Regions from separate parts of the Desulfosporosinus meridiei DSM 13257 genome, predicted to be linked through region 2. Evidence: riboswitches for the same ligand, from Rfam matches in the RefSeq annotation. Region 2 holds a riboswitch; each other region holds the start of a gene.
What was found. Region 2 has a riboswitch for cobalamin ahead of DESMER_RS10565 (bifunctional cobalt-precorrin-7 (C(5))-methyltransferase/cobalt-precorrin-6B (C(15))-methyltransferase). Riboswitches for the same ligand answer to the same signal wherever they lie in the genome.
Positions count from the first base shown of each region.

Region 1: it holds a riboswitch for cobalamin, as region 2 does, so the genes downstream of both, DESMER_RS02455 (ABC transporter substrate-binding protein) here and DESMER_RS10565 (bifunctional cobalt-precorrin-7 (C(5))-methyltransferase/cobalt-precorrin-6B (C(15))-methyltransferase) in region 2, are expected to answer to the same signal.
Region 3: it holds a riboswitch for cobalamin, as region 2 does, so the genes downstream of both, DESMER_RS02100 (nitrogenase component 1) here and DESMER_RS10565 (bifunctional cobalt-precorrin-7 (C(5))-methyltransferase/cobalt-precorrin-6B (C(15))-methyltransferase) in region 2, are expected to answer to the same signal.

Region 1 is NC_018515.1:526,122-533,485, reverse strand. It holds gene DESMER_RS02455 (ABC transporter substrate-binding protein) at 1-1,581, opposite strand, end outside; cobalamin riboswitch at 1,816-2,010, opposite strand; gene metH (methionine synthase) at 2,254-5,895, opposite strand; gene DESMER_RS24615 (aromatic amino acid lyase) at 5,975-6,247, opposite strand; gene DESMER_RS02445 (aromatic amino acid ammonia-lyase) at 6,204-6,971, opposite strand; gene DESMER_RS02440 (DUF512 domain-containing protein) at 7,150-7,364, shown strand, end outside.
Region 2 is NC_018515.1:2,297,183-2,304,546, reverse strand. It holds gene cobJ (precorrin-3B C(17)-methyltransferase) at 1-393, opposite strand, end outside; gene DESMER_RS10580 (cobalt-precorrin 5A hydrolase) at 420-1,538, opposite strand; gene cobM (precorrin-4 C(11)-methyltransferase) at 1,596-2,387, opposite strand; gene cobI (precorrin-2 C(20)-methyltransferase) at 2,368-3,105, opposite strand; gene DESMER_RS10565 (bifunctional cobalt-precorrin-7 (C(5))-methyltransferase/cobalt-precorrin-6B (C(15))-methyltransferase) at 3,105-4,355, opposite strand; cobalamin riboswitch at 4,518-4,701, opposite strand; partial or broken gene DESMER_RS10560 (Uma2 family endonuclease) at 4,909-5,487, shown strand; gene DESMER_RS10555 (B12-binding domain-containing radical SAM protein) at 5,565-6,911, opposite strand; gene DESMER_RS10550 (helix-turn-helix domain-containing protein) at 6,957-7,172, opposite strand; gene DESMER_RS10545 (DUF2975 domain-containing protein) at 7,183-7,364, opposite strand, start outside.
Region 3 is NC_018515.1:450,357-457,720, forward strand. It holds gene DESMER_RS02095 (NADH-quinone oxidoreductase subunit G) at 28-960, shown strand; cobalamin riboswitch at 1,039-1,221, shown strand; cobalamin riboswitch at 1,359-1,544, shown strand; gene DESMER_RS02100 (nitrogenase component 1) at 1,689-2,561, shown strand; gene cobO (cob(I)yrinic acid a,c-diamide adenosyltransferase) at 2,705-3,235, shown strand; gene DESMER_RS02110 (sensor histidine kinase) at 3,553-6,228, shown strand; gene DESMER_RS02115 (response regulator) at 6,230-6,913, shown strand; gene DESMER_RS02120 (TrkH family potassium uptake protein) at 6,939-7,364, shown strand, end outside.

The sequences.
Region 1 (7,364 bases), 1.8 Mb from region 2:
TCTGTTAACGTTGTCGCAAATAAACCAGCCGGTATCATGAGGGATAATTTGTTCTTTTACGACATTTAATCCTTCTTTAGCAAAATAGATTGCATCTACTGTAACTATAAAGACGAAGGGGCAATCGCCGATAGTAGCATAGCCAGTGGTGCCATCCCAGGCTGCAAGCTTAAAATTCTTATAAGTTTCTTCAACGGTTTTAGCCGCCAGACCGTCGTTCATGTGCTTATCTACAGCTTTGTTTGAATAGACAGCACGGTTCTTGCCGGTATAAAATCTGCCGATGTCGCTTATAGGTGAATATGCTCCTCCGCCAATCAAATTAGGGGCGGAATAGGTCAATGGATCGATTTCTTCCCATGGCATGCCACCTTTAATATTAATTCTGATTCCAAACTTATCCAACATTTCTTTAACAGCCATTAGAATACTTTGGCGAGTGGCTTCAGCCATGCAGGTTACTGTGACTTCGGCAACAAGACCATTCTTTTCATATATGCCGTCCTTATTCTTGACCCAGCCATCGGCCTCCATGATAGATTTTGCCTTTTCAGGATTATACTCTACTTTAACAGCCTCATTCTCCCAGGGCAGGCCCGGGCTGGCGCTGTACGCCGGAGTTGCGTAGCCATTAAAAACAATATCTGCTATTTTTTGTCTGTCTATGGCATAGGACATAGCTTGGCGCACCGCCAGATTGCTGGTAACATCGTTACCCCCTTTAACTTCTTTGTCACCGTTTATTGTTTTAACCATATTTCCCGCAGGTATCACCGGCAAATTCAACTCTCTGTGATCAGTGGTTGTGAAATCTACGATTTCATATCCCGGAATCGGAGTTTTCGTGAAAGAAGCACTGGAATAAGCAATGTCTACCTGTCCAGCCTTAGCTGCTGCGTACGCCGCTTCCTCGGTCATAAACACAACTGTCAACTGCTTCATTTTTGATACTTTGCCATAATAGTCAGGGTTAGCTTCAAAAATTACCTGCTCGCCTTTATCCCACTGTTTGAGCATAAAAGGTCCGGAGCCGATAGGATTTGTTCCGTAGGCAGAATTGTATGCGTGTTCAGGCACAATACCCAGACACGCCACAATATATATGAATGGTGAATAGGGTTTATTTAGGGTTAATTTCACCGTAGTGTCATCAATAGCCTCAGCCTTTTCAAACATAGAAAGGTCTCGCGAGGATACGGTTTTCTTAGCGGTATTAAAAGTAAAGGCAACGTCCTTTGCTGTGAGTGCGACGCCGTCAGTGAATTTCACATCGGGACGTATCTTAAATGTCCAGACCAATCCATCATCAGAGACGGAATATTCTGTAGCAAGGTCGCACGCAATAGAAACGTCATCTTGGACATTTACCAGGATACTTTGAATTAATGGATCGTTCTGACTTGATCCCCAACCTGTGATCGGGTCAAAACCTGCTGCAGGTTCGGCATCTTGCTGAATTGCGATGATGACGCTGCTTGGTTTATTTGCTGGAACCGTTGCGGTTGGGCTGGCTGCACAACCGACTAACATTGTGGTCATGGTGACCACGGTAATGAAAAATCGAAATATTTTTCTTTTCATTCATTTACCCCCAAATTTTTATTTGAATGCACAAGATGGCTACTCCCCTCGTATAGTAGATCCATCTATGTGATATCCTTAAAACTGCGACCAGCAAAGTGCAACTAGAGCTATCTTGGCTAATGATAAAAAACAAAAACCCTTTACCCCATCTAAGGTAAAAGGTTTAGCTGGTATCTGACAATAAAAGTACTCCCAAATACACTCAAACACCCCCTAACATTCCCGTAGGCAGTTCTGACCTGGAAATAAGCAGGTTTCCTGGCTTAAGTTCATCATCAGCTTACGTCTTCCCAAGAGATAGTTCCCCAGTGACATTATGTAAGTTGACTCCCTCTTACAGTGGCGGGCACCGCGTCAGCTTCCACTGACTTCCCTTTTCAATTTCTTCCCCTCAGAGAAAAAATCACTTATTCCTAATTATTCAATTACTTTGATATATAGAAAATTACTTGTACTTGCGTTTTTTACAGGTTAGCATAACCTTTTTTCTTTTTCAATAGCCTTTTCGGAATTTTAGCATTATTTTCTTTTTTGATCAATGCACACCAAACAAGCATATGATAGAGGAGCACACTTTTTTATATCGAAGATGATTACCTGTAGCGTAAAGGTCTGTATCAAACTATAAACTAAATTTTGATACAGACCTTCTCTTCCTTATTCTTTATTTTATCTCAAAATAGTACCTAACATCTTCTCGATCTCTTTAAGACCTTTCTGATTACGCCTTGCATAATCATCCAATTGCTCCTTATCGACCCTGTTGATATCAAAATAGTCGGCCTCCTCAGAAGCGAAATACAACCCACACACACTAGCAACCGGGTCCATCATATAATGTTCTGTTAACGTGACACCCGTATGCCGTTCTCCCTCTAAAAGTTGGAAAAGCTTTGTTTTCTCAGCATGATCCCTGAGACAAGGATATCCAAAGGCCGGCCTGATCCCCCTAAATGATTCTGTTAACGCTGCTATAGATTTTGTACTTTCATCAGGAGAGTATCCCCAATAATCCTTTCGCACTTGAAGATGTAATAACTCTGCGAAAGCTTCTGCTAACCGATCGGCCAGAAGTTTGACCATGATGGCTCCGTAGTCGTCCCCTTGTTCTTTGAGTTTCTCTGCATACTGCTTAGCGCCTATTCCTGTCGTCACAATAAATCCACCTAAATAATCCGTTATCCCGCTCTCCTTAGGAGCTATATAATCGGCAAGGGATCGATAGACATTCTCCTTGGAAACCGCTTGTTGCCTTAACATATTGAAGGTTGTGACCCTGCCATTATGGTAAAGTTCAAGGTCATCACCTAGAGAGTTTGCTGGAAAAATACCCAAAACGGCATTGGCTGTCAGTATGCCTTCCTGCTCTACTAAATCTAACATTTGATTAGCATCCTCAAAAAGTTTTTTAGCTTCCTCGCCGTATTTAGGATCCTTCATAATTTTCGGATACGCCATTCCCATATTCCAGGCAACAAAGAAATACGACCAATCAATATAGTTTCTTAGCTCCCTGATCGGGAAATTCTCTAAATGTTTGATTCCAATCAAGTTAGGAATCGTTATATGCTCCTTAGTCCAATCCAGTTTAAATTTCTTTGCTCGAGCTTCTTCCAGGGGTACCATCTTGCGTTCAATTTTCCCATAGTTTTCTCGTATAGCTTGGTATTCTTCCCCTAATTGGGTCAAATAGCCATCTCGCTGATTCCTATCCACCAGCTTTTTGGCAACTTCTACAGCCTTTGAAGCGTCGACGCTATACACGACTCCCTTTGAATACTTGGGTGCAATCTTTAAGGCTGTGTGAGTCTTAGAAGTTGTTGCTCCGCCAATCATCAGGGGAATATTAAACCCTTGCCGCTCCATTTCCTCTGCCACATTCGACATCTCATCTAGTGACGGCGTAATCAGCCCACTCAGAGCTATGATATCAGCCTTTTCTCTTTTAGCTGCCTGAAGTATTACTTCGCAAGAGGCCATGACTCCTAGATCAATCACTTCGAAATTATTGCAAGACAGAATGACTGAAACAATGTTTTTGCCGATATCATGGACATCCCCCTTTACAGTTGCGGCGACCACTTTTCCTGCACTGCTGCTTTCACTTCCCTTCTTCTCTGCTTCAATGTACGGTAATAATAAGCTTACCGCCTTTTTCATAACTCTGGCGCTTTTTACAACTTGAGGGAGAAACATCTTGCCATCTCCGAATAATTCTCCCACCACCTTCATTCCATCCATTAGCGGGCCCTCGATCACCATTTCTGCCCTGGCATATTGCCCTCTGACCTCTTCAACGTCTTCTTCGATAAATTCAGCGATCCCTTTGACTAACGCCTGAATTAACCGCTCCTTGGGCCCTTTTTCTCTCCAAGCCAGTTTATTCTCAACTTGATCTCCACCCGACGCTTGGTAGTTTTCTGCAAACTCTAAGAGTTTTTCGGCAGAATCCGACGTCTTATTCAGCACGACAGCTTCGACCTTTTCCAGGAGGTCCTTATCGATCTCATCATAAATCTGAATCATACTGGGGTTGACTATGGCCATATCCATCCCTGCTGCAATAGCGTGATACAAAAACACAGAGTGCATCGCTTCCCTGATGGCATTGTTCCCTCTAAAGGAGAAAGATAAATTGCTTACTCCACCACTAACCTTGGCATAAGGGAGATTTGCCTTGATCCATTTTACCGTGTTGATAAAATCCACCGCGTAATTATTATGCTCTTCAATCCCTGTGGCAATCGCCAAAATATTAGGGTCGAAAATGATATCCGTTGGGGGAAACTTCACCTTAGTGACTAATAACTCATACGCTCTTTGGCAAACTGCGATTCTCCTCTCAAACGTATCGGCCTGACCTTGCTCATCAAAAGCCATCACCACAACGCCTGCACCATAGCGTTTAATTAACGTTGCTTGCCGAAGGAATTCCGCTTCCCCAACTTTTAGGCTGATAGAATTGACGACGGCTTTTCCTTGGATGGCCTTTAACCCTACTTCTAAAACCTCAAATTTTGACGAATCAATCATCACCGGAACTCTGGCAATATCTGGCTCGCCAGCAAGAAGTTTCAGAAATATGTCCATTTCATTTACGGCATCAAGCAGACCATCGTCAAAGTTTATATCAATAATTTGCGCTCCATTTTCCACCTGTTCTTTGGCCACAAATAAGGCTGCTTCATAGTTTTTCTCTCGAATCAGTCTGGCAAACTTAGCCGATCCGGAAACATTCGTTCGTTCCCCAATATTGACAAAGTTATTTTCGTTCTTAATAACAATGGCTTCGAGACCACAGTAAACCGTCTCTTTCTCCAGTTGAGGAATTTTTCTTGGTTTAATACCCTCGACGGCTTCAGCAATCGCTTTAATGTGGGCTGGTGTTGAACCACAGCAGGCTCCGACAATATTTAAATGTCCTTGCTCTGCTAATTCCTTGACCAGCGCTGCCGTTTCTTCCGGTCGTTCCTCATACTCCCCTAGGGAGTTTGGCAGACCCGCATTGGGGTGAAAGGTTACATAACGATCTTGTGTTTTGGAAAGATATTTAATGAAGGGAATTAAATCCCGGGCTCCAAAGGAACAGTTTAATCCGATCCCAAGGATTTCTTCTCCCTTCATAGTATAGACAAACGCTTCAAGGGTTTGCCCGGATAAGATTCGACCACTCTTATCCGCTACAGTCCCGGAGATAATGATGGGCAGGGTCAAGCCTTTTTCCTTAAAGACATCTTCCGCTGCAAATATCGCTGCCCTAGCATTTAAGGAATCAAAGATGGTTTCAATCATTATCAGATCGACTCCTCCCTCGACCAGCCCCTGAATCTGTTCACCATAGGCAAGTACGAGTTCGTCAAAACTAATATTTCTGATACCTGGATTTTCGACATCCGGTGAAAGCGAGGCCGTTCGATTGGTAGGCCCCACTGAACCGGCTACAAAACGCGGTTTACTGGGCTCGGCCTTCGTAAAAAGATCTGCCGCTTCTCTTGCGAGCTTTGCCCCCTGGAGATTAAGTTCGTAGACCTTATCCTCCATACCATAATCCTTTTGAGAGATTCTAGTGGCATTAAAGGTATTAGTCTCAATAATATCCGCTCCAGCTTCCAGATAACGTTTATGGATTGCTTCAATAATCTCTGGATGAGAAATATTCAAAAGGTCATTATTCCCCTTTTGACCTTTATGACAATGACAACTTCCTATGAACTCTTGTTCATTTAAGTCATAGCCCTGAATACAGGTTCCCATTGCACCATCTAAAACAAGAATTCGTTCCTTTAAATAAGCTTCAATATTGTATCTCATGAGCTAACCCCCTAAACTAATATCTTGACTATAGCATGATAAACTTGATATAGGATAAGTCAAAAAAAACTATGGTTAGTTATAGTATCAAGCTATAACCAACCATAGTTGGTGCATCATCACAATACTTGGACATCCATTTATAAATGTTAAATAGGTTAACCAGTCTATGGGTCCTTCTTTCTGACATTTTTGCCATCATGGTCATTGCCATGCATAAAGAATCAGCTTCAATTCCCACAAATGAGCCATCAGCATTACAGCCCATCAATACCTGTCCGTCATCCTCGTCAGAAAATATTAACGGATTATCGCAACAGGAGTTCATTTCCGTAAGAACCGTTATAGGCATCTTTGATTGTCTTCTTAACTGCCCCGTGTACTTGAGGAACATTTCTTAATGACGTAGCATCCTGTACTCTGTAGGATTTGTATTGGGCAATTATCTCACTATCTTTTAAGATATTTCTAATGTTTTCAGCAGTATTTATTTGGTCTTCATGTGGTCTTACAGCTTGAATCCTTGGGTCATAAGCTTCCAGGGTTCCTTTTAATACTTCTAAAGACATGGCTGCAGAGATGTCTGCTGTTTTGGAATAATTAATTGCATCATATAACGTTAAAGCAGTTAGTGCTGTAATTGATGTCGTTCCGGAAACGAGGGATAAGCCCTCTTTGCTTGCTAAAACGATTGGTTTCATATCCGCCTTTGCAAGAGCCTTATCTCCGGGCAGTAAATTATCGTTAAACCAAGCCTTACCTAGCCCAATTAGAACGAGGCCAACGTGAGCTTCCGGCCCCAGATAGCCTACGGAACCATCTTTTGGAGCAAATGGGATAATGCCATGATTGAGAAGTCCTGCTATTTGCTCCAGAGTTTCCATCCGAACTCCGGCATAAGCTTGTCCCAGGTTTAAAAGCATCATCAAAAGTATTCCCCGCACTACTTCTTTGTCCAAAGGTTCTCCTACCGAGGCGGCATGGGACAGGAGCGTGTTTCTTTGTAAAAGCGCTGAATCTGCAGGACATACTGCTTTATTCCAATTTTCTCCCAATCCGGTTGTGACACCATAAATAATTCTGTTTTCATTTGTAAAGTTACGATTATATTCGTAAGCTGTTGAACGGACGTAGGCTTTGGTTTACAATGAACTGGAGTATATGCGCAGCACCTAACTGAGCCCCGTGGCAGTTTGCGGCAGTTGCAATGAAACAAAGCCACCTTAAAAATATTCGTTGAGAGGAAAGTCACCTTTGAAGAATAAAAGGAATCAAGGTCATCTGATTAAAGAGGTGTATCCGGATTCTATTGGCGAAGAAATGAAAATTGAAGCAGGTGATATTCTGCTGACGATTAACAATGAAGAAATAGAAGACGTATTTGATTACAGGTATTTAATCAAGGATGAATTTATTGAAGTGGTCATAAGAAAGCAAAACGGCGAAGAATGGCTGCTGGAGATTGAAAA
Region 2 (7,364 bases):
TTTCTCAATAACTTCCCAGGGAGTTAACAGGTCACTTAAGCTGATTACTGCAAAATCATGCATTAATGGGGCACCCAACATTGAAGCTGCGGCAGAGGCTGCTGTCACTCCCGGGATGATTTCTAAGGGCATATCTAGAAGGTTCTCTTGTTCCAGACATTCAAGAATAATCCCTGCCATACCATAAACCCCTGCATCTCCACTGCTAACAACAGCAACTCGATGTCCTTCAGCTGCCAAACGAATAGCTTCACGGCAGCGATCTATTTCTTGACGCATGCCTGTGGCGACAATTTGTTGATGGGTTAAAAAGGGTTTGATAAGGTCTACATAGGTTTTATACCCCACTATATACTCAACTTCATTTAAGACCGACTGAACCCTTGCCGTCATATGTTCTTGATCCCCTGGCCCTAGACCTACGACATATAGTTTTCTATGCTGATGGCTACCGTTACTCCCTGCCCCTTGGTCTTGGGCAGAATTAACCTCCCCATTTGGGCTCCCAGTAAACTCGCTGCTTCGCATACACCGTCCACTCCTATCTTTTCGCTTACAAAATTTGATCGACTTAATTGTTCTTGAAGATTAACTCTTTGCAGTTCATCGGCACGAAAGGTTTTAAAGGGAACCTTCAAGCATTTAGCTGCTTCAATCAGTCCCACTTCATCAGATTTAAGGTCAATACTATAAATACCGGCGATGGCTTTAAGGGAAGCTCCGAGTTGCTCTACAGCCATTTTTATACGCTCCAAAATGACCTCCTGGGCAACCCCTCGTCTGCATCCTACCCCAACACTTAAAACCGGGGGGACTAAATATAGACAATCCCTTTTAAGCGACAAATTAGGAAAAGCATCAATAATAACATTAGCTTGATCCTTTTCATTTTCAGTTAAGAAGCAATAATGAGTATCCTTTGTGAAGGCATGGTGCTCTGGCTTTAAGGGATACTTGGCCCAGACCTTAAGATATTCTCGGTTTAATAATAAGCTGTTGACCTCCGGCAAATGATGAACCGGTTCTACCTTCCAGCCAAATCTACGGGCATATTCGTCAGGAGCCACCATTCCTCTTACATCCGTAGCAGTGGTAATAACGGGCACTGCCCCAATCTGTGTGGAAATTTTCCTAGCCCAAGTATTAGCGCCCCCTAAATGACCGGACAGCAAAGGAATTACGAATTCCCCTTCCTCATCTAAGACCAAAACAGCTGGGTCTCGATCTTTTCCTTCTATTAAAGAAGCTATTTGACGCACCACAATTCCTGTTGCCATGACAAAGATCAGCACTGCTGATTCTTGCCACAGGCGAGGAACAACATCCCTTAAGTGGCTGAAGGTTTGTAGTTGAATTTGAGATTGGCCTTGGGTTTGGGCTTGTCGATTATGGTTATTTCCCGGACGGAGTACCTTTTCATGAAGATAAACCTCAAATCTAACATTATCCGGTAAAGTCTTGCCAATACGCAGGATCGTATCCAAGCCTCGGTCAGTTAAGGACAAAAGAGCTGCTTTCCCGCTTGGAGGATTATCCATGCCATCAAAGTCTTGGTAGTGGTTTTTTGTCGTGACCTTATTGGCTTCGGTGTTCACTTACTTATCTGTCCCTTGTCGGTATTCATGGGTAAAGGTCGGATCGTAGAGTTTTGACCGTGCATAACCCTTGGCAGGATCTAAGAAATCTCCTACCAGAATTTGCGCCTGTTTACGGATTCCTGCCCCTTTAACCTTTTCCACGATGGTTTCTAGGGTTCCCAAGAGAATCTCTTCATCCGGCCAGCTTGCTTTAGCGATAACGGCAATAGGAGTTGAGGCAGGGTACCCCCCATCCAGCAACTCTTTGACCACAGTTCCCATGTCTTGAACACTTAGGAAAATCGCCATACTGGCTTGATGCTGAGCCAATTTAGAGAGTGCCTCACGCTCCGGTACAGGAGTTCGACCGGCTAAACGAGTTAGAATCAAGGTTTGACTGATATCCGGCAGAGTAAATTCTCTCTTTACCGCTGCTGCAGCTGCAAACACTGAACTCACTCCCGGTATGACAGAATAGGGAATCTCTTGTTTATCTAAGTATTCGAATTGCTCCTTAATAGCACCATACATACTGGGGTCTCCGGTGTGAAGGCGAACAACTGTCTCTCCGTTATTCGTTCCCTCCAGCATGAGGGCCACAACTTCTTCTAGAGTGAGATGAGCACTATCATGGCAAGGGACACCCGGACGACACATCCCCAGTAATTCCGGATTAACTAACGATCCGGCATAAATCACCCGGTCTGCACCCTCTATAGCCCGGGCTCCTTTGAGTGTGATGAGCTCAGGATCCCCCGGACCGGCTCCGACAAAAATCACTTGGCCTTGGCTAGTTTTCTTTTGGCTCACTGTTTTCCCTCCCCAATAAATCTTTTTTGACAAGCAACAGGCTGAGATAGTCAACTTTTTCCGATTTGAAATCCTCGGGCTTAGGTTCCCAACGAATTCTCTCTTCAGCTTGTCCGAGACGAGTCAGCAAAACTGCCTTTCTCTCACGTTTTTCCAACAACGTCAAAATGTCAGGAAGCCTGCGGGAGACTTTCATCAGGACTAGATTAGGGAAGTTCAGGTAGTCTCCCACATCTTCCGTACTTGGTAAGATAAGGAGAGGTTCATCCCCTGTGGCCAGCGGCAGGTTAATCTTGGCGGCTGCGGCAGCCATGGCTGTTATTCCGGGGATAGTTTTAATGCATTCCTGGGGTAATTGTTCCTGAAGAATATTAAGCAAATAACTGTAGGTACTATACAGGGATGGGTCGCCTAAGGTAATGAAGGCTACTGATTTACCCTGCTTTAATTCTGCCAAAATGGCTTCAGCTCCAGTTTGCCAAGCTTTTGCTAAAACCTGCTGATCAGCAGTCATCGGCATTTCTAGTTCCATTAAACGAGCATCTGAGGGACAATGAACTTTAGCTATATCCCAAGCCACACTTTCTCGATCCATCTTGGATTTTGGAACGGCTACTAAATCGACGGATTTTAGTACTTCGACAGCTTGTAAGGTCAAGAGTTGAGGGTCACCGGGACCGACTCCGACTCCATAGAATTTCCCCCATGATATATTCATCACTTTTCCCCTTTTCTTGCTGAGATAATAAAGATTGGATTCAATGCTTGAGCCATATGCAAGGTTTGTACTGTTTTCCAGCGGACAGCTTGAATAGAAATCGTGTCAATATCCTGATAGTTGTAATCCGTGAGCAATTTTAACCCTTGGGCAACAGTTTCTATGGTTACTGCTGTGATCACGATCCTTCCCCCTTTAATCAGGGGAACTGTTTGTAGTATTTCCGACAGTCTGCCGCTGCTGCCGCCGATGATACAGACATCCACCGGAGGCAGCTCTCCGAAGACATCGGGAGCGGCTCCTGGAATTAGCCGAAGATTTGGAACTGCAAACTTTTCTTGATTAGCTAGAATTAGTTCCTGAGCCTCCGTATTGTGTTCGATGGCGTATACCACACCTTCAGAAGCCAGACCGGCAGCTTCAATACTTATACTCCCCGTGCCCGCACCGATGTCTACAACGCGATCCTTTGTAGAAATTTGGGCTTTGGCCAGGACTTGGACGCGGATTTCCGCTTTGGTCATGGGAACCTTGCCCCTTAAGAACTCCTCGTCTGGTATTCCCAGACTTAACTTTGTACCTCTCTTAGGGGGATAGGAATCAGATGGTTGGTTATTAGAGATACTCGTTTGCTTAGAATCCGGATGAAGAATGACAATGGCATTCTTTAGCAAGGTCTCTTCCTGAGCCAACTTCTCTGCATCCATTGTTGCCCAAAATTCCTCCGGATAAGCCAGGGCATTTCCTATGGATATCTGCGGATTATTTCCCTGCTCCAGATAAAATTGAGCAATTGCCTGGGGAGTGTTTTCCCCACCGGTCAGAACCGCTGTCGGACGGGTTATCACTTGAGGTAATACTGACAGCTCGCGGCCATGAACACTGGCAAAGTCTGCCTCCTGCCAAGCAAGCTCAGCTCTGGCAAAGGCAAACTGCAGAGAACTAATCCCCGGATGTACATCGATCCTCTCCTCGGGAAACTCTTTCTTAAGTCTGGGTAAAAAACTAAAAAACCCTGGATCACCGGAGACGAGAACTCCAATAACGTTCTTTTCCGTTAATGCGCTTCGGATCACTTCTATACTCCTGGCCAGATTACCGGACAGGACATAGGTTTGTCCCGTGAAATCTGGAAAGAGTTCCAGAGCCCTAGATCCTCCGATCAAGATTTCGCAGTTCTTCACAAGTTCATTAATCGCGGGTGGCAACCATTCCGGCCTCCCAGGGCCAATGCCGATCACCTGTAACATTCATTACCCTTCTTCCCTAATGTTGATGTTTTAGTACTTGTTAGCCTTCTGTCAGGCGGCTTCGGTCTATTTTCGCTTTTTTCAGTATAGTATAAAAAAACGAGCCTGAGCGGCTCGTATGGTTTACCCAAATAAACACACACATCTCCTATCGCTCGTAGGTTGGTGATGCTACTTAAGGCAGGTTTCCTGGCTTCAGATCATCATTCTCTCCATTAATCATGTCTAATAACACAACTAGGCGAAGAAAACTCCTTGTTTACAGTGGCGGGACCGCGCCGGATTTTCACCGACTTCCCCTCTTAGATCCTTTAAATTCAAAGGAACCTTAAGCATAACAATATTAATTTAACAAATTGAGTCTTAACAATAATGAGTTATTCTATAAGTATATACTAAATTCCTCTATTTCAAAATAATTTGTTAAAAACATTATAATATTCACAAAGTTTATTCAAATACATGTCATTCCGGTATTCTTATTATGTTCTTGTTCTACGTAAGCGGATATGTTAGATTATTGATAGGAAATAAATGGAACGGAGGGATTTCCTTGGGTAAGAATCTAAAGTACAATCAACGATTGTTTACATACCCAGACTACCTCACGTGGCCAGATGATGAGCGCTGGGAATTAATTAACGGCAAAGCTTACAATATGACTCCCGCCCCTTCTCGTAAGCATCAAGAGATTTCTGGTCAGTTACATACTCTATTCAACAATTATATGAAATGAAAACAATGCAGAGTTTACGCTGCCCCCTTCGATGTACGTTTACCCCAAGTACATGAGAGTGCTGATCAAACATCTACTGTCGTACAACCTGATATTGTAATCATTTGTGACAAACATAAATTAGACGATCGGGGTTGTATAGGAAGTCCAGACTTGGTTATTGAGATAACTTCACCCTCTACGTTTCAAAAAGACCTTAAAGATAAATTTAATCTTTATGAAAAAGTTGGGGTTCGTGAGTACTGGATCGTTCACCCGGAGGAAAAGACTATTTCGGTTTTCCAACTTACTAAGTAAGGAAAATTTAGCCGCCCGGAAGTGTATATTGAGGAAGATTCAATCGTCGTAGGCATTTTTCAAGATCTTATAATAGATTTGCAGGATGTTTTTTCTTAACTCATAAGGAAAGAAAATAGAACCGAAGAACAGTGGCATGTTGTAAGTAAACAAGCCACTGTTCTTCGGTTAAGAGCTTACTCAATATGATAAGAAAGCTTCCTTGCTAATCTACCAACAGAACTCATAAAACCCAAACTAGCAATTTTAGAAATTAATTTCCCAAATTTACGATAGATTAAACTAAATAACAGATATGGCACTTTTTGCTTCGGATGGTCAGGTATTCTTTTAAAAATATTTTTAAATGAGTAGAACTCTTTGTAAATCCACAAATACCCCTCTAGTAATTCTTTCTGACTCATCTGTTTAGGGGAAAAGACAACGTTGGCAGTGTTATAATGGCTTAAATCAAAATCAACAATCCTTCCCTCTGAAAAGAACCTTTCATATAAAATTGTACCTGGATACGGTGTGAGAATGTGAGCTGTCATTGTTTCGACTTTGTTTTTAACCAACCAGTCCAGAGTGTTTTGAAAAACTTGGGGAGAATCATGATCAAAACCAAAGACAAGGCTGGCATTTACCATAATACCTCGCTTATGCAGCTCATGAATCAAGCGCTCATAATTTTCTCGTTTATTTTGGAACTTTTGAACACTTCGAATGGACTGTTCATTAATTGACTCGAAGCCAATAAATAGGCTTTGACAACCACTCTCTTGCATTTGATCTAATACATCCAGATGATTGAGTATATTAGCAGATACAGCTGCATTCCATTTGAGACCAAGGGGTTTAATTTCCTCAAGAAATGCTCTGGTCCAGCCAATATCCCCAATAAGGTTATCATCAATGAACATGACGTGTTTGGTTTTTAGCTGTTTTATCTCCTCAAGGACATTGGCTATTGGCCGATTGCGATATTGATGATGTACATAATCGCAGCTATTATAGCAGAATTCACATTTAAAGGGGCATCCACGGCTGGCAACAATGATATTAGTATAGAGGTATTTTCCAGAGGGAGTTAGACTCCAGCGTGGAATAGGTATTTTGCTGGGATCAGCTATTATCGTGGAATAATACTTAGGTTTTAGTTGACCTAGACTTACGTCGGAAAGAATATCAAGCCAAAGGTTTTCAGCCTCTCCGATACAAATAGAATCCGCAAACTGTAAGGCTTCTTCAGGATTTGCACTGACATGAATCCCGCCCAGGATGACTGGGACCTTTTTCTTGCGATAATACTCAGCAATTTGATACCCTCGATTAGAAGTATCAATATTCACTGTAATTCCAACTAGATCTGGGGAATCCTCTAAGTTAAGTAGATTAGCATTTTCATCTTCAATGATTATTGAATGTTCCTTCGGAGTAAGAGCAGCTAATACTAATAGGGACAAGGAAGGTGACATTAAGCGTTTAAATTCTGAATCCATGGGTCTAAGACTCATTTTTGGCTGGATTAATTTAATTTTCATTCCATTGCCCTTTCTTTTTACTTAAAGATCCCAACTTGATTATCATTAATTGTCTTGGTCATTTTTGTATTCTAAAATATCTCCAGGCTGACATTCTAAAGCTTTACAAATCCCCTCTAACGTTGTTAATCGAATCGCTTTGGCTTTCCCATTTTTTAGAATAGAAAGGTTAGCCATTGTTATTCCAACTCTCTCCGAAAGTTCTGTAACGCTCATTTTTCTTTTAGCCAACATCACGTCAATATTAATTATAATCGCCATCTTATTCACCTCAGACTGTTAAATCATTTTCAGACTTTATCTCTATGGCACTTCTTAATAGTTTTTGCAGAACAGCGGCAAAAACCGCAACCACACTGCAACCAAAAATAATGACCATTCCGATTACTATAATGCCTGGGGCATCATCTACCTCAGCCATGAGATAGATGAGTGGCATAAATACCACGTATA
Region 3 (7,364 bases), 1.8 Mb from region 2:
ACAATTTATAGTTAAGGAGTGAAACACATGGAGAGCCTTACTTTAACCATCGACGGACGAAAAGTCAGTGTCCCGAAAGGTACAACTGTACTTGAGGCCTGTCGCCTGAATAATATTCCAATTCCTACCTTGTGTCATGACCCAGCGCTTACTCCCTCCGGCGCTTGCCGCTTATGTGTTGTTCAAATCGAAGGAATGCGTAATCTTTCTCCATCTTGTGCTATTCAAGCAGCTGAAGGCATGAAGGTAGAAACGCAGAATCCAAAAGTTAGGAATGCACGTAAAACAATTCTTAATCTGTTGGTCGCCAATCATCCCTTAGACTGCATGACCTGTCAAAAGCTGGGGGAATGTTCATTGGCAGACTATGCCTATGAATATGGTGTAAACGGAAAAGTTTACAATGGGGAAAAACGCCGGCTTCCCATTGATGATACAAACCCATATATCTTAAGAGATCTCAACAAATGCATATTATGCGGAAAATGTGTTGCTACTTGTGAGGAAGTAGCGGAACGCAGTGTAATTAGTTTTGCAAATCGTGGATTTGAGACTAAGATTTCAACTTTTATGGACACCGACTTAAAGGATTCGGCTTGTGTTTATTGCAATAGATGCGTAGCAATCTGTCCAGTGGGAGCTCTTGTGGATAAGAGTATGGTAGGTAAAGGCAGAGTGTGGGAGTTTACGACAGAAGAAGTAACCTGTACATTTTGCGATTACGGCTGTAAATTTGTTATTAACTCAAAACATGGCAAAGTTGTTGGGGTTATAGCAAAATCGGCTGCCAATGGCCGACCGCTTTGTCTTAAAGGGCGTATGGGCGCTGATTTTAGTTATAACCCTCACCGGACGGAGTTGCCTTTCATCAATCAAGATGGTGAGTTTATTCAAGTTAGCTGGGCGGAGTTTCTAGGTTTAGGCAATATACTAGAAAAGATAAATATGCTGGAAAAATAGGCCTTTACTAAGTGGTTTCTGTCTTGCTTGTAGCAGACACTTGACCGAGGGTCGCCTTTATGATAAGTTTAGTTTGCCAATTTATATAGATAAGCAAGAGATTTTTCTTACTGAAAAATTGTAACAGGGAAGTCGGTTGAAATCCGACGCGGTCCCGCCACTGTAATGGGGAGTTACTGCCACATCCACTGAGGAAACTTGAGAAGGAGGCAGTTTACGAGGAACCTGAGCCAGGAGACCTGATTGCTTATGCTTTACTCACGGAAGATGGGTGGAGGGACTTGCTGTTTAGCCCTTCATTTCTGGAGGGCTTCATTTATTACAGGGAGCTGCTCTACCAATGCAATTAGAGAGCGGAGGAATGTACTGCATAATTGCCGTAGGGTCAGATAGACAATTAAAAACTAATAGATTTAGGTACTAAAGTTTGAGAACTTTGGTTTAAAAGGGAAGCAGGTGTAATTCCTGCATGGTCCCGCCGCTGTGATGGGGAAATGGTTCAGTTATGCCACTGGTTAAGACTGGGAAGGTGTGAATCATTGATGACCTGAAGTCAGAAGACCTGCCTAAAGCTCTATGCCACAAATCCACGAGCGATGGAGGAGGTTTTATTTGTGCTGAGCAATATTTTTCAGCGTTTAGCCTCTCGACTATCGGTTGAGAGGTTTTTTATTGTCGAATCTTTTAGTGAGTACAGTAGATAAGAACCACTGGAGGAGGGAGTTCTTATGCAACTACTTCAAGTTCCTGGATTGGAGGAAAGTGATCCGAAGGAATCGGAAAAATTCAGTATATCTATGTTTGACAGGTATTCACAATACCTTATTGATCTTACGTTTCGGCAAAGGAGGGAAAAGAAGATAAATCAAGTAAATATTATTGGGTATACCCCTCTAAGTCTGGGCGAAGAATCCCATTTTTTCGAAATCATTGACGAACTGGGTAAACTAGGTTTGGAAATCAATTGCTCGCCCTTAGAGAAAATTGGCTTGGAGACCTATAGAAAAATGTCCTCAGCAGCCTTAAACCTTGTCGTATCCCATGAGGGGCTAGGTCTTGCTCGGTATATGGAAATAGAATATTCGATACCTTATAGTTTGAATGTACCGGTAGGTTTATGGGGTATGCGGCAGTTGTTTAAAGTTTTGGGTGAGATCCCAGGCCTTCCGCAAAGCTTAACAAGTCAGGAAAGATATGCCCCCACCAGGAAGCCACAGTCTGGACAAAGCGCCGTCGTGATAGGTGAACCCCTCTTTGCTTCTTGCATGGCTGCTTGTCTGCTTAATGACTTTGGGCTTAACTATGTTAAAACAGCCAGCCTGATAAAAATGGATAGGCGAATGGAGAAAGTTTATCAGGAAAAGTCGCTTTCCCATGTCCACTTGTTTGAAGACAAGGAAGCCCTTGCCCGGTGGATCGAAATAATACGGCCGGATATCATTGTTGGTGACCCGCTTTATCAGAGACTCCTGGGCCCAGGCTCTGCCCAATATGTGTCTATTCCACAAGTAGGCTTGAGCGGATCTATCTATACTGGGATGGATTACGAGTATATCGGAAAAAGAGGCTATGACTATTTAGCTTCTTTTATCGCAGGATAACTTTTAATATTGGAGGAGCGTACCTTACAAGGGCGAGAATATCAAATTCTTTGTTGTATTGGGGTACCACTCCGCCTTGTAGAAGTAGAGTCTCATGATTGGACAAGTTTTAAGTACTAAGTCAAAAGAAGGGAGACAAAAGCATGGAACAAGGACTTATCCATATTTATACCGGTGCTGGAAAGGGTAAGACCACGGCAGCAATTGGGTTAGGAATCAGAGCCTATGGGCAGGGACTTAAGGTTAATATGGTTCAATTTTTAAAAGGATGGGATACCGGAGAAATGAAAGTTATCGCCGCCTTAGAACCCCACTTTCAAATCTTTCGTTACAAAGAAAATGACAAATTTGTTTGGGAAATGAGCGATGAAGAAACAGGTAGTTTGAAAAGAGAAATGCGGGTTTGTCTGAATTATGCTATTGAGGCAATCATGAGCGAGGAGTGGGACATGGTCATCCTGGATGAGATTATGGCTGCTGTGAATTATCGTTTTCTACCGCTGGCGGAAGTAGTTGAGGCAGTAAAGAACAAACCTAAAAAACTCGAACTGATTTTGACAGGGAGAGATGCTCCAGTAAAGTTAATCGAATTAGCGGATTATGTCTCAGAAATAACCTCTCTCAAACATCCCATGGAAAAGGGCATAATGGCGCGAGTGGGAATTGAATATTAAAATTTGTCTGTGCCTAATAAAGATCGTGGGGCGGTAAAAAGCTTGTTTTTCAAGCTCTTTAGCGCCCCACTTTAATCAAAGCCGTTAAAAACATTAGAGGTTACGCCTCGATTTTTACAAGAGTCGGATTTGCTGTCCGCAGTATTTTTCTATATTATCAAATAGAATGCGATCTTTATTTTTTTTTTATGCTCTTTACTTAAATTTTTACATCATTTATATGTACAAAAGCACTATAATTAAGGCTGCATTTAGTATGTTTGTTTAAGTTTGTCAGACAATAATGATCTAGACCGTAAATAATGAGGGTGATAAGGATGCCAAAGGGAAAACTTACAATATTCTTAGGAGCAGCATACGGGGTTGGAAAAACTTATGCCATGTTAGAAGCGGCTATAGGAAGGTTGTCAGAAGGTATAGATGTCGTTGTGGGTTTCGTTGAGACTCACAGTAGAACAGATACTGAGGCAATGGTTCAGAAATTAACGGTCATTCCCACAAGATATCTGAACTATAAGGGTAAGATTTCTCGAGAAATGGATCTGGAAGCTGTCTTGACAAGGCATCCACAACTTGTCTTAATTGATGAATTGGCTCATACGAACGCAGAGGGATCACGGCATAAAAAACGTTATATGGATGTCAAAGAATTATTGTCAGAAGGCATCAATGTATATACGACAATGAATATTCAGGACTTAGAAACCCTGAATGATATCGTAGCTCAAATTACTGGGGTAACTGTAGGAGAGACAGTACCTGACCAGATGCTAGAAATAGCCTCCCAAATTCAGTTGATCGATATTCCCCCCGAGGAGTTAATTCAAAGGCTAAAAGATGGTAAGGTGCATGTTCCCGATCAGGAAACAGAGGGCTTTAAAAATTTCTTTCGGATGGGCAATATTAACGCTTTGAGAGAATTAGCTCTCCGCTATACTGCGCAACGCGTAGATCGTCAGCTGGAATCTTATCGGAGAGTCCACGGGATAGCCGTACCCTGGCCTACAGGAGAGAAGATTTTGGTCTGCATAAGTGCCAGTCCCTTTTCAGCGCAGTTAATTCGGATAGCTAAAAGAATGACAGAGAAAGTACAAGGGGAGTTATTAGCCGTCCATGTGGAAACTCTGCGCCGCTTCCCCAGTAGTGAGGCAGAAAAAGATTCTATGGCTAAAAATCTCCGTTTGGCGGAGGAATTAGGTGCGGAAATTATTGGTTTAACAGGGAACGGTGTTGCTGAGGCAATTCTAGAAGCAGCCAAAAAACGCAATGTATCCCAGATAATTATTGGCAAGCCCGAGCATACCCGTTTTTGGGAGATCTTGCATGGATCCGTCGTGGACAAGGTAATTCGACAAAGTCAAGGAATTAGCATCCATGTTATCCCTGGGAATAAGCAGGAGGTAGGCCTGTCGCAAATTCATAGATTGAAGAAAAACGAAGATACTGGAGCTAAGACTCAGCAGAGGATTTTTCCACAGATTATTCCTTATTTGGTCTCAGGCCTGATGATTACTCTCATGACCTTATTTTTTAGGGGATTAAGTCCTTTTTTTGGCCTGGTTAATATTTCCTTAGCTTACGTACTTCCTATTCTAATCAGTGCTGCTCGCTGGGGGACTCTGCCAGCCATTGCAACGGCCTTAATGGGAACGATTGCCTTTGATCTCTTCTTTGTCCCTCCAATTTTTAAGTTTACGGTGGCAGACCTTCGTTATCTCATTAGCTTTGCTATTTTCCTGTGGGTAGGTGTGATTACGGGAACTCTATCAGACCGCTTAAAAAAGCAAGTAAACTATTCCCGGCAAAGGCAGAACAGCATTTCTGCACTTTATTCTCTAAGCCGGGATATAGCCGCTGTCGATGACCTAGAAGCCGTGTTAGACAGTATCGTCAGTAATGTCTCGAAAACCCTAGAGGGACAAGTAATGTTGCTTTTGCCCAATGAACAGGCCCAACTTGCCTTAAGAAAGAATTCCGGATCCGATGATTTCTTAGATCGGCAGGAACTTTCAGTTGCCACTTGGGTCTATGAAAGGGGACTAAAAGCAGGCAGCGGAACGGAGACTTTGGGAACTGCTAAGGCCTTATACCTGCCACTGCGCACAGAGCAGGGAATGCAAGGAGTTCTGGGAATATATAGCAGTGACCGAAAGGCGAATTTAGATCCTGAAAGATTTCGCTTATTAGAAGCCTTTACAGGATTAGCTGCTATGGCCATCAATCGAGTCAAATTGGCGGAGCAGGCCAGAGAATCTCTTTCCTTAATTGAATCTGAACGCTTACGCACGGCACTTTTTAATTCCCTTTCTCATGATTTGCGCACACCTCTGGCTTCTATTATCGGAGGAGTCACAGGGTTGTTAGAAGATCAAAATCTCGTCTATAGCCCCGAGGTTCGCAAAGAGTTGCTAAAAACCATTCTTCATGGAGCTGAACGAATGAATCGTTTTATTAGTAACTTGTTAGATATGGCACGGTTAGAAAGTGGGATGCTGCGCTTAAAGAAAGATTGGTGTGATCTTCAAGATATTGTCGGAGTGGCAATTAAGAGATTGGGAGACACCTTAACTCGACGACCTCTGGACATTAATATCCAGGAAAATCTGCCCTTAGTCCAGGCAGATGGAATCTTGATCGAGCAGGTGTTGGTCAACCTGCTGGATAATGCCCTTAAGTACTCTGAAGCAGCAAGTAAAATTAAGGTATCCATCCGGCAACAAGAAAATCATCTGGAAATTGTGGTCTCTAACCGGGGTCAAAGCATTCCTGAAACAGATTTAAGCAAGGTTTTTGATAAGTTTTATCGGCTCAGTTCCCCGCTGCAAGTAAGTGGAACTGGGCTTGGACTGGCCATTTGTAAAGGATTCATCGAAGCACATGGCGGAAACATTTGGGCCGAAAACAATACACTCGGCGGGGTGACAATTACCTTTACTTTGCCATTAACCAACCAATTTTTGGGGATCGTACCCGAGATGGATGAAGGGGAGTAAGATGGAAAACAAAGGTCAGCGGATTCTGATTATTGATGATGAAACCCAAATCAGGAAATTTTTAAGAGTGGCCTTAACCAGTCATGGATATGTGGTCAAAGATGCTAAGACGGGTAAAGAGGGTCTTGAGGAAGTTGCTATTTTCAGTCCGGATTTAGTAGTTCTGGATTTAGGGTTGCCTGATCTTGACGGGATAGAGGTAGTGCGTATACTGCGAGAATGGACAAAAGTACCTATTATCATTTTATCGGTCAATGAACAAGAGAATGATAAGATTACCGCTCTGGATGTTGGGGCAGATGATTATGTGACGAAACCCTTTGGCATGGGTGAATTACTGGCTCGAATTCGAGCGGCAATGCGTCACAGCAAAGGAGTAGAGGAACAGCCGGTTTTGCATTTTGCTGACTTGTCCATCGATTTTTTGCATCGCCGGGTTACCAGAGATGATCAAGAGATCAAGCTTACCTTGACAGAATATGAAATTGTTAAGAATTTGGCGATTAATGCTGGAAAGGTATTAACCCACAGCTATCTACTGCGCACGGTATGGGGACCCTCCTATGAGAAGGAAGTACAGTATTTACGGGTTTATATTGGCCAGATTAGGAGAAAGTTGGAACTTGATCCATCCCGTCCACAGCATATTATCACTGAATCAGGGGTAGGATATCGTTTGTTGTAATAGACTCACTTGGAGGGAATAGGAATTGAACGCATTGGGAAAATTTATGTCACCGTCTAGAGTTTTAGTTTTTGGATTTGCTCTTCTAATTCTGTTTGGGGCCTTATTGCTGACTTTGCCACAAGCAACTCAGGATGGATTGGGTTTGCCTTTTTTAAATGCAGCGTTTACAGCGACTTCGGCCGTTTGTGTGACAGGATTAGTGGTTGTGGATACGGGGACGACATTTTCGATTTTTGGGCAATGGATCATCCTGTTCCTGATTCAAGTGGGTGGACTGGGATTTATGACCTTTGCAACTTTGTTTGCCATGATTTTGGGAAAAAGAATTACTCTTAAGGAACGATTGTTATTGCAGGAGGCCTTAAACCAGTTTTCCGTCGAAGGGATTGTTCGCTTAACTAAGTCTGTCTTGCAGATTTCCTTTGCCATTGAGGCCATTGGCGCAGTC